3 regions of the Bradyrhizobium sp. CB1717 genome follow, and region 1 is predicted to be linked to each of the others. Evidence: predicted binding sites of a transcription regulator. Region 1 holds the regulator's gene; each other region holds the start of a gene.

Region 1 (4,207 bases):
CGCGGAAAGCGGGTGTGCCGCGAGTTGAACTCGAACATGTCGGCGGTGCCATAGTAGCCGTCGACTAGTCCCATCTCGTGGGAGGTATCGGGATCATTGTGCCAGAGCTCGATCGCGCCGACATGCGCGTCGTCATCGCCGCAAAACAGGACCATCACGGCTTGCAGGAATTCGCCTGAAAATACCGGCACGGCCACGCCGCAAGTCAGGCCCGCGGCGAGGGCCTGGTCGGTCCGTTTGAAATAGGAGTTGGCGAATTTGGTGAGGATGACGGGATGGCCGGAAGCCCAGGCCCTGCCCGGAAGCCCCTCATCCCGACCGAAGCGCAGCTCTTCACTTGCGGCCTTGAACGCGGACAGCCCTTCGCCGTAGAGGCCGCCGCCGAATTCCAGCCGCATGCGCGTCCGGTCGGGCACCCAGAGTTCAACGACGCGAATGAAGGTTTTCATCGAACGTGTCCGCCGCCTCAAGCCTTTTGGCAGCATCGGCCATTTGCCCGCGGAACGGACGTTCAAAATTCAGGCAGGGCAGCGCAAACTTCGTGCGACGGAGAAGAGCGGCGGTGACCTGGCGAAGGTATTTTCGAAGATGCAAACCACACCACGTCGCCGGCCACGGCCGGCGATGGCGATTTCAATCATGGCCCGACCCGCGAGCCGGGGCAGCTACGATCAGCCGATCGGCAGGCGTGTGATCGTCGGCCTGTCGGCGATGGTCTGCGGCTTGTGCTCGCGCTCGCCGAGTGGCTGGGTCACCGGCAATTGCAGCACGGTTGCGCGCTGGCCTTCGACGAGCTGAGTCACCAGCACGTATTTGCCGTCGGGAAATTCGATCGCATCGTGATGGCGATCTGGAATGTGCGGGTCGATCTTGCCGAACTTGCCGACGCGCGAGTTGATGGTGCGCGTCCAGATCCAGCGATTGTCGTAACGGACGTTGTCGGCGAAGGCGAGCTCCGTTCCCGGCAGCAGGCATACCGCGACGGACATGTCGGCTTCGGAGGCGAAGCCGCGTGTGGAAGTGCCGCGGAAGGTTGTCGTGACGATCGTCTCGCCGACTTCGGCAGGACGCGTCGCGACGGCGTGCAGGCTGTAGTCACACATCGGGGTGCTCCTCATTCGAAGATAGCGACCCGCGCCTCTTGTCGAGGCGCACGCCTCTATCAGAGTGGAAGCATACAACGGTCTGCTTGGTTGTGGGCAAATCTGCGGCTTGGATCCGCACGCCGCCATCACAATATCTTTTTCAGATGCACGAGGAACAAAGCCCGGTCCCGTGCATTCGGCGTGCTTCTTCGTCAACGGCCAGCAGGTGCCGACCAGCCCGAATACGGCCAGGCCGGTTGCGACGGCAGTGCAACGGCGTCGCGTGCGCTGCGGAATTGCTCGCGCGTCGTCGCTGGCGTCGTCTTGCGGACATGATGCGATCGTGCGGCGACAGCCGGTGATACTGAGGTTACGATCAGCGCCATCGTGACAGTGCTCAAGACGATCTCGCGCATGGTTGTCTCCTCGGTTTCTCAAAGGCCCGTAAAGCGATGCGTGCTTTGCGCGGCGTGCCGAGGATCTAGCGCGGGGGAAGTGGCCGGATAATCTGTGCAGAACCAGAAAGACTATCCAGCCGGAGCGGACAATTGTCCGCTCCAATCGTTCAGGCGCGGTCGCCAACTGGCGCCGCAGGATGCACCTAAAGCGCGATGAGATTGGGATGAATCGTCATCGCGCTTTAGGTTATTGTTTGAGCATGATCTTTTCGGAAAACCGCTGTGCACTTTTCCGGATCATGCTTCAGTACTTCCGGTACAGGCCGATCAGCTTGCCCTGAATCTTCACCCGGTTGGGCGGCAGGATGCGGACCTCGTAGGCGGCGTTGGCGGGCTCGAGCGCGATCGATGCGCCGCGGCGGCGGAAGCGCTTCAGCGTTGCTTCCTCGTCGTCGATCAGCGCCACCACGATGTCACCGGTGTCGGCGCTCTCGTTGCGCTGGATCAGCGCCATGTCGCCGTCGAGGATACCGGCTTCCACCATCGAATCGCCGCGCACCTCGAGCGCGTAGTGCTCGCCGGAGCCGAGCATGTCGGGCGGTACGCTGATGGTGTGGCTGCGGGTCTGCAGCGCCTCGATCGGCGTGCCGGCCGCGATGCGGCCCATGACGGGCACGGCGACGGGACGCTCACCCTCGTCAGCCGGCGGGCTGGAGGTCGTGCGCACCTTGCCGAGATTGCCTTCGATGACGCTCGGCGTGAAACCGCGGCGGTTGCCGGCAGCCGCCTGGAGCTCGGGCAGCTTGATGACCTCGATCGCGCGGGCGCGGTTGGGCAGGCGGCGGATGAAGCCGCGCTCCTCGAGCGCGGTGATCAGGCGATGGATGCCCGATTTCGAGCGCAGATCGAGCGCGTCCTTCATCTCGTCGAAGGATGGCGGCACGCCGCTTTCCTTCAGTCGCTCGCTGATGAACCGCAGGAGCTCGTATTGTTTGCGCGTTAACATCTCGACCAAAATCCCCCGGTTGATGTCGTTCGATTCCGAGACGCTCAGTTCAGCGATAAGCCGCTGCATGCTCGAAACAAATCATGAACGGACACTATATGTTCGATACATGTTCCGCAACTGCTTAATTTACCGTGAACGCGACAAAGTTCGCGGAACGCGTGTGGTGATAGCGTTCATACGGGCAGCAGCAGCACCTCGCATTGCGTGCCGGCTTCGGCCTTGGGCGCGAACGGCGCGCGCACGAGAAGTGCCTGTGCTGCAGCGAGATTCGCAAGCAGCGAGGAATCCTGATGATTGACCGGAAGGGCGATCAGCGTGCCGTCGTCGCGCCGCTCCAGGCGCGTGCGAAGATAATCCTCGCGCTGGTCGTTGGCATTGAGGTCGCGGCCGAGCACGGCGCGCTCGCGGCGATGATGAATCACGGTGCGGCCCGACAGCGCGCGAATCAACGGCACCATGAACAGGAAAGCGCAGACGTAGGATGACACGGGATTGCCGGGCAGGCCGATGACGCGCATCGCGTCGAGCCGGCCGTGCATCATCGGCTTGCCCGGCCGCATCGCGATCTTCCAGAACGACATCGCGATGCCCTCGGCCTTGAGCGCCTGCTGGACCAGATCGTGGTCGCCGACCGAGGCGCCGCCGGTCGTGATCAGGATGTCGGCGCCGCTCTCGCGGGCCCGGCGGATCCCGGCGGTGGTGGCCTCCAGCGTATCGGCGGCAACCCCGAGATCGACGGTATCGGCGCCCTCCTGGCGGGCGAGTGCGTGGAGGGCGTAGCCGTTGGAGTAGACGATCTGGCCGGGGCCGGGCGTTGCGCCGGGCATCACCAGCTCGTCGCCGGTGGCAAGGATCGCGACCTTCGGACGGCGTTGCACGGGCAAATGCGGATGATTCATCCCGGCGGCGAGTGCGAGATCGCGCTCGGTGAGCCGGGTTCCCTTGCGCAGCAGCACGTCGCCCTCGGCAAAGTCGATCCCGGCGCGCCGGATGTGCCGTCCGGGAATCGCTGCTTCCTTGATCGTGATGCGCTTGCCGTCCGCGGCCGTATCCTCCTGGATCACGATCGCATCCGCGCCGGCGGGAACGACGCCGCCAGTGAATATGCGGACCGCTTCGCCGGCGCCGACCAACCCGGCAAACGGCCGCCCCGCCGCGACCTCGCCGATCACCGTCAGTTGGGAATCGATCGTCGCCGCATCGGCCGCGCGCACGGCATAGCCATCCATTGCCGACATCGCCTCCGGCGGCTGCGTCCGCCGCGCCGCGATGTCGCGCGCGAGCACGCGGTGAAAGGCTTGGGCGAGGGAGACCGTCTCCTCAGGCAGCGGCTCCGCGCCGGCAAGCACTGCGGCAAGCGCATCGGATACCGGCATCAAGGCCACGGGTGAAAACTCCTGCTGAGCACGTTCGGCAAATCGGCGGCCAGAGTTTTAGCCGAGTGCGGGCGCAGAGGCAAAACAGGCGAGACGCAGGATCATTCAACCTGCATCATCCGCTCTGTGGTGAAGAGAGACCTCAAATCCGCCGCGGCATGATCCGGAAGGCGAGGCAGACCGGCACGAGGACGGCCATGGCAAGCACGAGAAGAACGAGCGCCACGGCCAGCATCGGTCAACTCCCTGCCGGCTCGTCCGGACTGACGTCCGGCGCTTTGGGGCCCTGGTCCTTGTCGGGCAGCGGGTCGGCCTGGGATTTCAGGTCGGCGGCCTTGC
Region 2 (4,207 bases), 3.6 Mb from region 1:
CCCGCACTGATTGTTCGGGCTCGGTCGCGACCAGCGCCGTGATCGTCCCGATCAGCACCATCGCCGCCATCACCACATAGCCCCACATCCACGCCGATGGTCGCGGGATGCCGGTGCCCTCGAAACCCGAGACGATGAACAGTGCGCCCGCGGTCGAGACCAGCATGCCGATGCGATAAGCGGCGACGTAGGCCGCCATGCCGGCGGCCTGCTCGCTCTCGGGCAGGCTCTCGACGCGGAAGGCATCGACCACGATGTCCTGCGTCGACGACGTCGTCGCCACCAGCAGCGCGCCGAGCGCAACGTAGAACGGCGAGCGTGCCGGATCGGTCATCGCCAGCAGCACGATCGAGACGATCAGCAGCAATTGCGAGAACACCAGCCAGCCGCGCCGCCGCCCGAAGGCGCGGGTGAACAACGGCACATGCAGCGCATCCACCAGCGGCGCCCAGAGGAACTTCAGCGTGTAGGGCGTGCCGACCAGCGCGAACAGCCCGATGGTCTTGAGATCGACCCCTGCCTCGCGCATCCACACCAGCAGCGTCGAGCCCGACAGCGCCAGCGGCAGGCCGGAGGAGAAACCGAGGAACAGCACGATCAGCACCCGCGGTTGCAGGTACACGGCAAGGCTCTCGCGCCAGGAGGGCGCAGGGGCGGCAGTCGCGGCGGAGGAGGTCACGTCGGGAGCGGTCATGGGGTGGTGTTAGCAGATTCTGGGCCTGATGCCTCGTCTCCCTCTCCCCGTTCTTACGGGGAGAGGGCGGGGTGAGGGGCCTCTCTCCGCGCATGAGGTCGAGGAGAGACCTGTACCCCCTCACCCGGATCGCAAGAGCGATCCGACCTCTCCCCGCAAGCGGAGAGAGGTAAGCAATTCACTCCCCCGCCTGAAGCTTCCTTGGAAACAGTTCCGGCGCACCCGTCGTCACCAGCCGTGGCCCTTCCGGCGCGTCGGTCTTGCTGAAATCGAGCTCCTCGATTCTCCCCGCGCGCTTCTCGATCTTGTCGGCGGAGATCAGGATCTGGCGGACGTCCTCGTTCGCGTCGGAAAAATGCTTCTGCAGTTTGACCACGCGGTCGCGCAGGCGGCCGAGATCGTCGCCGAGCTTGATCACCTCGGTCTGGATCTGGTCGGCGGCATCGCGCATGCGCGCGTCCTTCATGATCTGCTGCATCACCTGGATCGCCAGCATCAAGAGCGAGGGCGACACCAGCACGACGCGGGCGCGATAGGCCTTCTGGATCACGTCGTCGAAGCCGTCATGAATCTCCGCGTAGACGGATTCCGACGGCACGAACATCAGCGCCATCTCCTGGGTCTCGCCGGTGACGAGGTATTTTTCGGCGATGTCGCTGACGTGCTTCATCACGTCGCCGCGCAGCCGCTGCGTGGCCACGCGCCGCTCCTCGTCGGTGCGGGCGTCGTGCAGTGCCGTCATCGCCTCCAGCGGGAATTTGGCATCGATGCAGAGCGGGCGCTGGTCGGGGAGGAACACGACGCAGTCCGGCCTTTTTCCGGTCGAGAGCGTGAACTGAAACTCGTAGGAGCCTTTGGGGAGGCCGTCCTGGACGATCGCCTCCATCCGCGCCTGGCCGAAGGCGCCGCGCGACTGCTTGTTGGCGAGCACATCGCGCAGGGTCGTCACCTGCGTGGTGAGGTCGGTGAGGTTCTTGTGCGCGTTGTCGATGATGCCGAGCCGCTCGTGCAGGGCGCGCAGGCTCTCCATGGTGTTGCGGGTGGAATGTTCCATGGACTGGCCGACGCGATGGGTCACCGAATCCAGCCGCTCGTTGACCGCCCGTGCCATCTCGGCCTGCCGGCCGGCCAGCGCCTGGGTCATGGCGTCGACCCGGCCCGAGGCCTCGCTCTGGGCGCGAAGCACCTGGGCGAGGCGTTCCTCGAGCTCGTCGGCCCGGATCGCGTGTGCCATGGCGAGTTCCGCGCCGCGCCGCCCGGAGCGCGCGATCACGATTGCAATCACAACCAGCAGGATGAGGACGAGCGCACCGAAGCCGATCAGCGCGTCGATGGTGCGCACCGGCCAGTCGCCGAGCATGAAAATGATCTCGTTCATGCCAGCCCTTCTAACCGATTCGCTGCCCGGCGCGAACGAAGAGGGAACGTCATCGGTTAATGGTCCCTGAATTTTTATGGTTAACAAAACCTGAAGTTTTATGGTTAGCGGAGGGTTAACGGGGTTCCTCACCGCATTGACCGCATCCGGCGCGGGGCTTAAATCGCGGCCATGGCCCTACGAGAAATCATCATCCTGCCCGACAAGCAGCTGCGCCTGGTCTCCAAGCCGATCGAGAAGGTCACTTCGGAGATCCGCAAGCTTGCCGACGACATGTTCGAGACCATGTACGACGCGCCCGGCATCGGCCTGGCGGCGATCCAGGTCGCGCAACCCTTGCGCCTGATCACCATGGATCTCGCCAAGCGCGACGAGAACGGCGAGACCAAGCACGAGCCGCGCGTCTTCATCAATCCGGAGATACTGGCTTCCTCCGAAGACCTGTCGGTCTACGAGGAGGGCTGCCTGTCGATTCCCGAATATTACGAGGAGGTCGAGCGTCCCGCGAAGGTGCGCGTGCGCTTCACCGATCTCGACGGCAAGGTCCACGAAGAGGACGCCGAGGGCCTCTACGCCACCTGCATCCAGCACGAGATCGACCATCTCAACGGGGTGCTGTTCGTCGACTATCTGTCGAAGCTCAAGCGCGACCGCGTGATGAAGAAGTTCGAGAAAGCCGCCAAGCGCGCGGGCGAGTAGGTCTCTCGGTCGTTCCGGGGCGATGCAAGGCATCGAACCCGGAACCTCGAGATTCCGGGTTCGGCTCTTCGAGCCGCCCCGGAATGACTGTTGGTGAATTGCGTCCTTCGCAGGTTTTCTGATGCCCCTCCGCCTCATCTTCATGGGCACGCCCGATTTCTCCGTGCCGACGCTGCTCGAGCTGGTCGCGCATGGCCATGAGATCGCGGCCGTCTACACCCGCGCGCCGAAGCCGGGCGGCCGGCGCGGCCTGCAATTGCAGCCGACTCCGGTGGAGGAAGCCGCGCGAAAACTCGGCATTCCCGTGCTGACGCCGAAGACGCTGAAGACGCCGGAAGCGCTCGAGGAGTTTCGTGCGTTCGATGCCGACGCGGCCGTGGTCGTCGCCTACGGCATGATCCTGCCGCAGACGATCCTCGATGCACCGAAGCTCGGCTGCTACAATCTGCACGCTTCGCTGCTGCCGCGCTGGCGGGGCGCCGCGCCCATCAACCGCGCGATCATGGCCGGCGATGCCGAGAGCGGCGTGATGGTGATGAAGATGGATGTTGGCCTCGACACGGGCGACGTCGCCATGGCCGAGCGCCTTCCAATCACGGACACCATGACCGCGCTCGACCTGCACGACCGCCTGTCCCGGCTCGGTGCCGACCTGATGGTGCGGGCGATGGCCGCGCTCGAGCGCGGCGGGCTTCAGCTCAAGAAGCAGAGCGAGGACGGGGTTACTTACGCCGCCAAGATCGACAAGGCCGAGGCCCGGATCGACTGGAGCAGGCCTGCGCGCGCGGTGCTGCGCCACATCCACGGCCTGTCGCCATTTCCCGGCGCCTGGGCCGAGCTCGAGAATGCGCGGGTCAAGATCCTGCGCTGCGAGCTGGCGAAAGGATCGGGCGAACCCGGCGAGGTGCTCGACGACCAGCTCACCATCGCCTGCGGCGACGGCGCGATCCGCATCATCGAGCTGCAACGGGAGGGCAAGGGCCGGATGCAGGCCGCGGACTTCGTGCGCGGCGTTCCGCTGAAGGCCGGCGCGAAATTCATCTGACACTGTCATACCCCGCGCAGGCGGGGTATCCAGTACGCCGAGGCTTCTCGGCTGAATAGAGATGCCTCGGAGTATTGGATCGCCCGGTCCAGAGTGCAATTGCACACAAGGCCGGGCGATGACACCACCCGGATTGAGATGCCCCGCTACAAGCTCACCATCGAATATGACGGCGCGCCGTTCTTCGGCTGGCAGGTGCAGGACACGCTGCCCTCGGTGCAGGGCGCGCTCGAGACTGCGGTGAAGGCGATGACCGGCGCGGATTTGCGGGTGCATGGCGCCGGCCGCACCGATGCCGGCGTGCATGCGCGCGGCCAGGTCGCGCATGTCGATGTCGAGAAGCAGTTTCCGCCCGGCCGTTTTCGCGACGGGCTCAACGCGCATCTGCGCC
Region 3 (4,207 bases), 2.6 Mb from region 1:
CGGCTGGCTCGGCGTGCAGGTGCAGCCGGTGACCGCCGACATCGCCGACAGTCTCGGCCTGAAGGAGGCACGCGGTGCGATCGTCGACAATCCGCAGGACGGCAGCCCGGCGGCCAAGGCCGGGATCGAGGCGGGCGACGTCATCACCGCCGTCAATGGCACCGCGATCAAGGACTCCCGCGATCTTGCCCGCACCATCGCGACGCTGGCACCGGGCACGTCCGTGAAGCTCGATGTCTTCCACAAGGGCGGAAGCAAGACGGTGACGCTCGCACTCGGCGAGTTGCCGAACGAGCGGCAGGCGAACGGTAAAGCCGATGAGAGCAAGGTGCAGCCGGACAAGGGCACGCCGCGCCTCGGGCTCAGCCTCGCGCCGGCCGGCGAGGTGCAGGGCGCCGGCCAGAAGGGCGTCGTCGTCACCGAGGTCGATCCGCAAGGGCCGGCAGCGCAGCGCGGCATCCAGACCGGCGACGTCATCCTCAATGTCGGCGGCAAGCCGGTCGCCAATGTCGGTGACGTCCGCGCTGAATTGGCGCAGGCAAAATCGTCCGGCAAGAACAGCGTGCTGCTTCAGGTGAAGGGCGCGGAGGCGACCCGGTTCGTCGCCGTGCCGCTCGCGTAAGCCTCTCGTTTTGAACGGCAATTCAAAAGGCGGCCCGCGGGCCGCCTTTTTTCGTGCTGGCGTGAAAGATACCCGCAGGTCGACGATAACATTCTCGTTAACGGCAGCATTGGTGACGGATTCGTCCGAAAAAGCCGCGTTCGCTCGTCAGACTTTGGAGTCCATATTACCTGCAGGGGGTGGAGTTCCGAACGTCCGGCTGTTTTGTGGAACCGGCCGGTGTTCGCATTTGATCGGTGCCGACATGGATCGATTGAAGCTCTCGCTGAGACGTGCGCTGCTCGTGGCGCCGCTCGTGCTGTCGGCCGGAAGCGCCCTCGGGCGCGATGACGGCCGCTACGCGGATTCACCGCTCAAGCCCTGGTTCGACAGTCTGCGCAGCCATCTCGGCCCGTGCTGCTCGGATGCCGATGGATTTGCCGTCTCGGATCCCGATTGGGAATCGCACGACGGGCATTATCGCGTGCGTCTCGACGGTCAATGGGTGGATGTGCCGGATGAAGCCGTCATCACCGAACCGAACCGGGCGGGGCGCACCATGGTCTGGCCGGTGAAGACGGCGTTCGGGATTTCGATCCGGTGCTTCATGCCGGGCAGCATGATCTGACGGGCGTCAGCCTCACCGCTTGCTGGATTTGCGCTTCGACGATTTCCTGGTCGTCTTCTTCTTGGACGTCTTCCGCTTGGACGCTTTCTTTGGGACCTTCTTGCCCTTCTTGCGGGCCTTCGAGAGTCCAATCGCGACCGCCTGCTTACGACTCTTCACGCGTCCGCCGCGACCACCGCGTCCGCTCTTCGCGGTGCCCTTCTTGTAGCGGCGCATTTCGCTTTCGACATCGCTGCCGGAGCTGCGTGAGTAACGTCGTTTCTTTGCCTTGCGTGCCATGCGTATTCTCCCTTGGCCGGGGAAAACCGCTCGAGACAGGCATGGTTCCGAAAGCGCGTCAGCAACGCTCCCGATGAATGACGCAGGCTAGAAGGAGTTTGCGAGCTCGATCTCCGCTTCGAGCACCTGGATGCGCCGCGCGGCTTCGGCGAAGGACAGATCTCGCGCATATTGCGCAGGCTGATACGTCTCTTCGCTCAGCCGCTTCAACCTCAACCCCTGCGCCCGGGTCATTTGCTCCATGAGAAACGCCTTGGCGTCGTATTTACCCTGAACCTGCATCTCCGCTCTCCATTCTGAAATCGCGACTTGACTATATGTTCTTATTTTGTTCTAACAAGCCATGGACAACAGAATTAATGAAATTCGACGTAAAATCAGCGCCTTGAGGTTGGAGATGGCCAACGTCGAGGCCTCCGTGCGCGACCTCGTCGACCGGGGTCGCGACTGCACGGAAAAGGCCCTGGCGCAGATGGACCTGCGCCGGAAAATCAACCTGTTGATCGGCGAATGGAGAGCTGCTGGCGGTGGCGATGTCCTGCCGGATGTCCGCGATCGTGTCCGGCTTCGTCCGCTGAAGAAAGCCGCAGATCCCGCGCGGATGATCGCGCGCCGCTGAGAGCTTTGGGAGCGCGTCATGGAGGAAGACCCGGACACGTACCGGATCCTGAGACTGCGCGCCGAGATTCTCGAACTGGGCTCCGCGATCCGGCAATTGCAGCGGGAGGGGCTCGACGACGCCGCGGCCCAGCTCCTGATTGCGCGCAAGCGGGCGCAGCTCGACCATCTCGTGAAGATGAATTCTGCGAGCGGCGGACGGAGCATCGCCGATACGCAACGCGAGTAGCGCGCGCAATGTGACGTCAGAGGGATCGTATCGAATGCCAAAGCGAGAAGGCCCCGCGATTGCGGGACCTTCGATGAGCAGCGCGCCTTACTTGGTGGTGCCCTTGGTCATCGTGCCGCCCTGATCGGAGCCGGGGCCAGAGCCGCCCTGACCGGAGGGATCGGGACTTTTGGTTTTCGTGTTGGCGCCCGTGGTCTGCGATGATGACATCGAGGATCCATGTTTCGCCTTGTGCGACTTGGCCTGCACGGCAAACGGAGCGGCGGCAAGGCCGGTTGCCAACATCACGGCGAGAGCGAGCTTGGTCGTCTTCATGCGCGGGAACTCCCTGGGTTAAATTGACGCAGGCAGCCAACTGCTGTTCGTCACAGGAGTTCCCGACAAAGAACCCCGCATGTTTCGCGCGGCTTCAAAATTCCTTGTCCTCGTCGATGATGAACACGACGCCCGTGAGCGTCGCACCAATTGCGAACGTCGTCACCAATGTGAGGGCGAAGACCAGAATCGCTTGGCTCCCGCCGTGATTGAGCAGATTGGCGACCGCCGGATTGGACAGAGTGAGCGCGAGACCGAATGCGAGCCCGAGAGCTGCGCCCATCATCGCATGCGTCACGAGCTTGATGATGCCAGTGGGAGAGAGCAGGCTCGGTGGCTTCTTGGGTGTCTTGTTCGCACGCATGGAACCAACCCTCGATTGCACATGCAACGCGCGCGATGATCGCCGGTTCCACTCGCATGAAGGAATTGTCATCCGCCGCTTCATCCGGCGTTCATGCGGGGCTTGCGAGGATGAAGGCCATCAACATGGGACACTCGACATGGGTAAGGTCGTCTATCTCTATCGCTCGCTGGCCTATCGGAATGCGGCCGCGGACATGTTGCGCAAGGCGCGCAATTTGCCGCGCGGTGCCGATCGAAGCGCCGCCCGCCGCTATGCGATGGCGCTGCGCGATCTCGCGCAAACGGAAGCCTGGCTCGAAGGACGCGTCGCCGACGAACCTCGGTCGATCCTGCGCACGAAAATCGCCGCGTCCGGTTAACCCGACGCGCGCTGCAGCTCGGGGGAGGTGTCGGCGTCGAACTTGCCCTGCGCTACCGAAGCAGGGGTTTTGCGGGTCAGCGGCACGTCCAGGCGGCACAACAGGCCCTCGGCCCGCCAATCGAATTGTGCCCGTCCACCGAGCTGTGATTCGACGCTCGCAAGCAGGCTCCGCGTACCGAAACCGCGAGACTTCGGTGTCCTCACCAGCGGGCCGCCGGATTCCTCCCAGGTCAGCGTAAGGTGGTCTTCCTCGACCTGCCAGCCGATCAAGAGCCGGCCCGATCGCGTCGAGAGCGCGCCGTACTTGGCGGAGTTGGTGAAAAGCTCGTGCAGCGCCAGCGCCAGCGTCTGTGCCGTCGCAGGGACCAGCTGAACCTCGGGACCGGCCAATCGGATCTGGTCGCCGAGCGAATAGGGTGCAAGCTCCTCTTCGATCAGCTTGGAAAGCTCGGCGCCCTGCCAGCTCGACAGCGACAGGATCGTGTGCACGCGCGCCAGCGCATTGATGCGTCCCTCGACGGCGTTGACGTAGGCCTTGACCTCGTCGGCACGGGTAAGGCGCACGATCGATTGCGCCAGTGCCAGCGCATTCTTGGCGCGATGATCGACTTCCCGCGCCAGCAGGTTCTGCCGCTCCTCGGCACGCTTGCGTTCGGTGATGTCCACGGTGACGCCGCTCACGCGCACGACGCGGCCGGCCTGATCCACGGTCGCGGCCGCTGTGCCGACGCACCAGCGCACTTCACCGTCGGGCCGGCTGACGCGAAATTCCCCTTCATAGGCGAGTGCGCCGCTATTGAACGCGGCAAT

Evidence for each region. Region 1 encodes LexA, which represses DNA repair genes until DNA is damaged. Its sites were predicted from a motif close to TGTTCNNNNTGTGTTCNG; they were not measured.
Region 2: rmuC (DNA recombination protein RmuC) is a predicted target of LexA. The motif match lies at 2,104-2,121, and genes of this name have one in related genera.
Region 3: QA649_RS34280 (DUF3072 domain-containing protein) is a predicted target of LexA. The motif match lies at 1,827-1,844, and genes of this name have one in related genera.

What each region holds. Positions count from the first base shown of each region.
Region 1 is NZ_CP121666.1:4,726,204-4,730,410, forward strand. It holds gene QA649_RS22515 (GAF domain-containing protein) at 1-449, opposite strand, end outside; gene QA649_RS22520 (hypothetical protein) at 672-1,103, opposite strand; gene QA649_RS22525 (hypothetical protein) at 1,298-1,501, opposite strand; gene lexA (transcriptional repressor LexA) at 1,788-2,489, opposite strand; gene glp (gephyrin-like molybdotransferase Glp) at 2,666-3,877, opposite strand; gene QA649_RS22540 (hypothetical protein) at 4,107-4,207, opposite strand, start outside.
Region 2 is NZ_CP121666.1:1,173,605-1,177,811, forward strand. It holds gene QA649_RS05555 (MFS transporter) at 1-694, opposite strand, end outside; gene rmuC (DNA recombination protein RmuC) at 873-2,072, opposite strand; gene def (peptide deformylase) at 2,244-2,771, shown strand; gene fmt (methionyl-tRNA formyltransferase) at 2,893-3,816, shown strand; gene truA (tRNA pseudouridine(38-40) synthase TruA) at 3,955-4,207, shown strand, end outside.
Region 3 is NZ_CP121666.1:7,320,349-7,324,555, reverse strand. It holds gene QA649_RS34295 (Do family serine endopeptidase) at 1-622, shown strand, start outside; gene QA649_RS34290 (hypothetical protein) at 867-1,229, shown strand; gene QA649_RS34285 (DUF6496 domain-containing protein) at 1,242-1,508, opposite strand; gene QA649_RS34280 (DUF3072 domain-containing protein) at 1,596-1,790, opposite strand; gene QA649_RS34275 (hypothetical protein) at 1,906-2,127, shown strand; gene QA649_RS34270 (hypothetical protein) at 2,146-2,355, shown strand; gene QA649_RS34265 (hypothetical protein) at 2,443-2,670, opposite strand; gene QA649_RS34260 (hypothetical protein) at 2,765-3,034, opposite strand; gene QA649_RS34255 (hypothetical protein) at 3,174-3,395, shown strand; gene QA649_RS34250 (HWE histidine kinase domain-containing protein) at 3,392-4,207, opposite strand, start outside.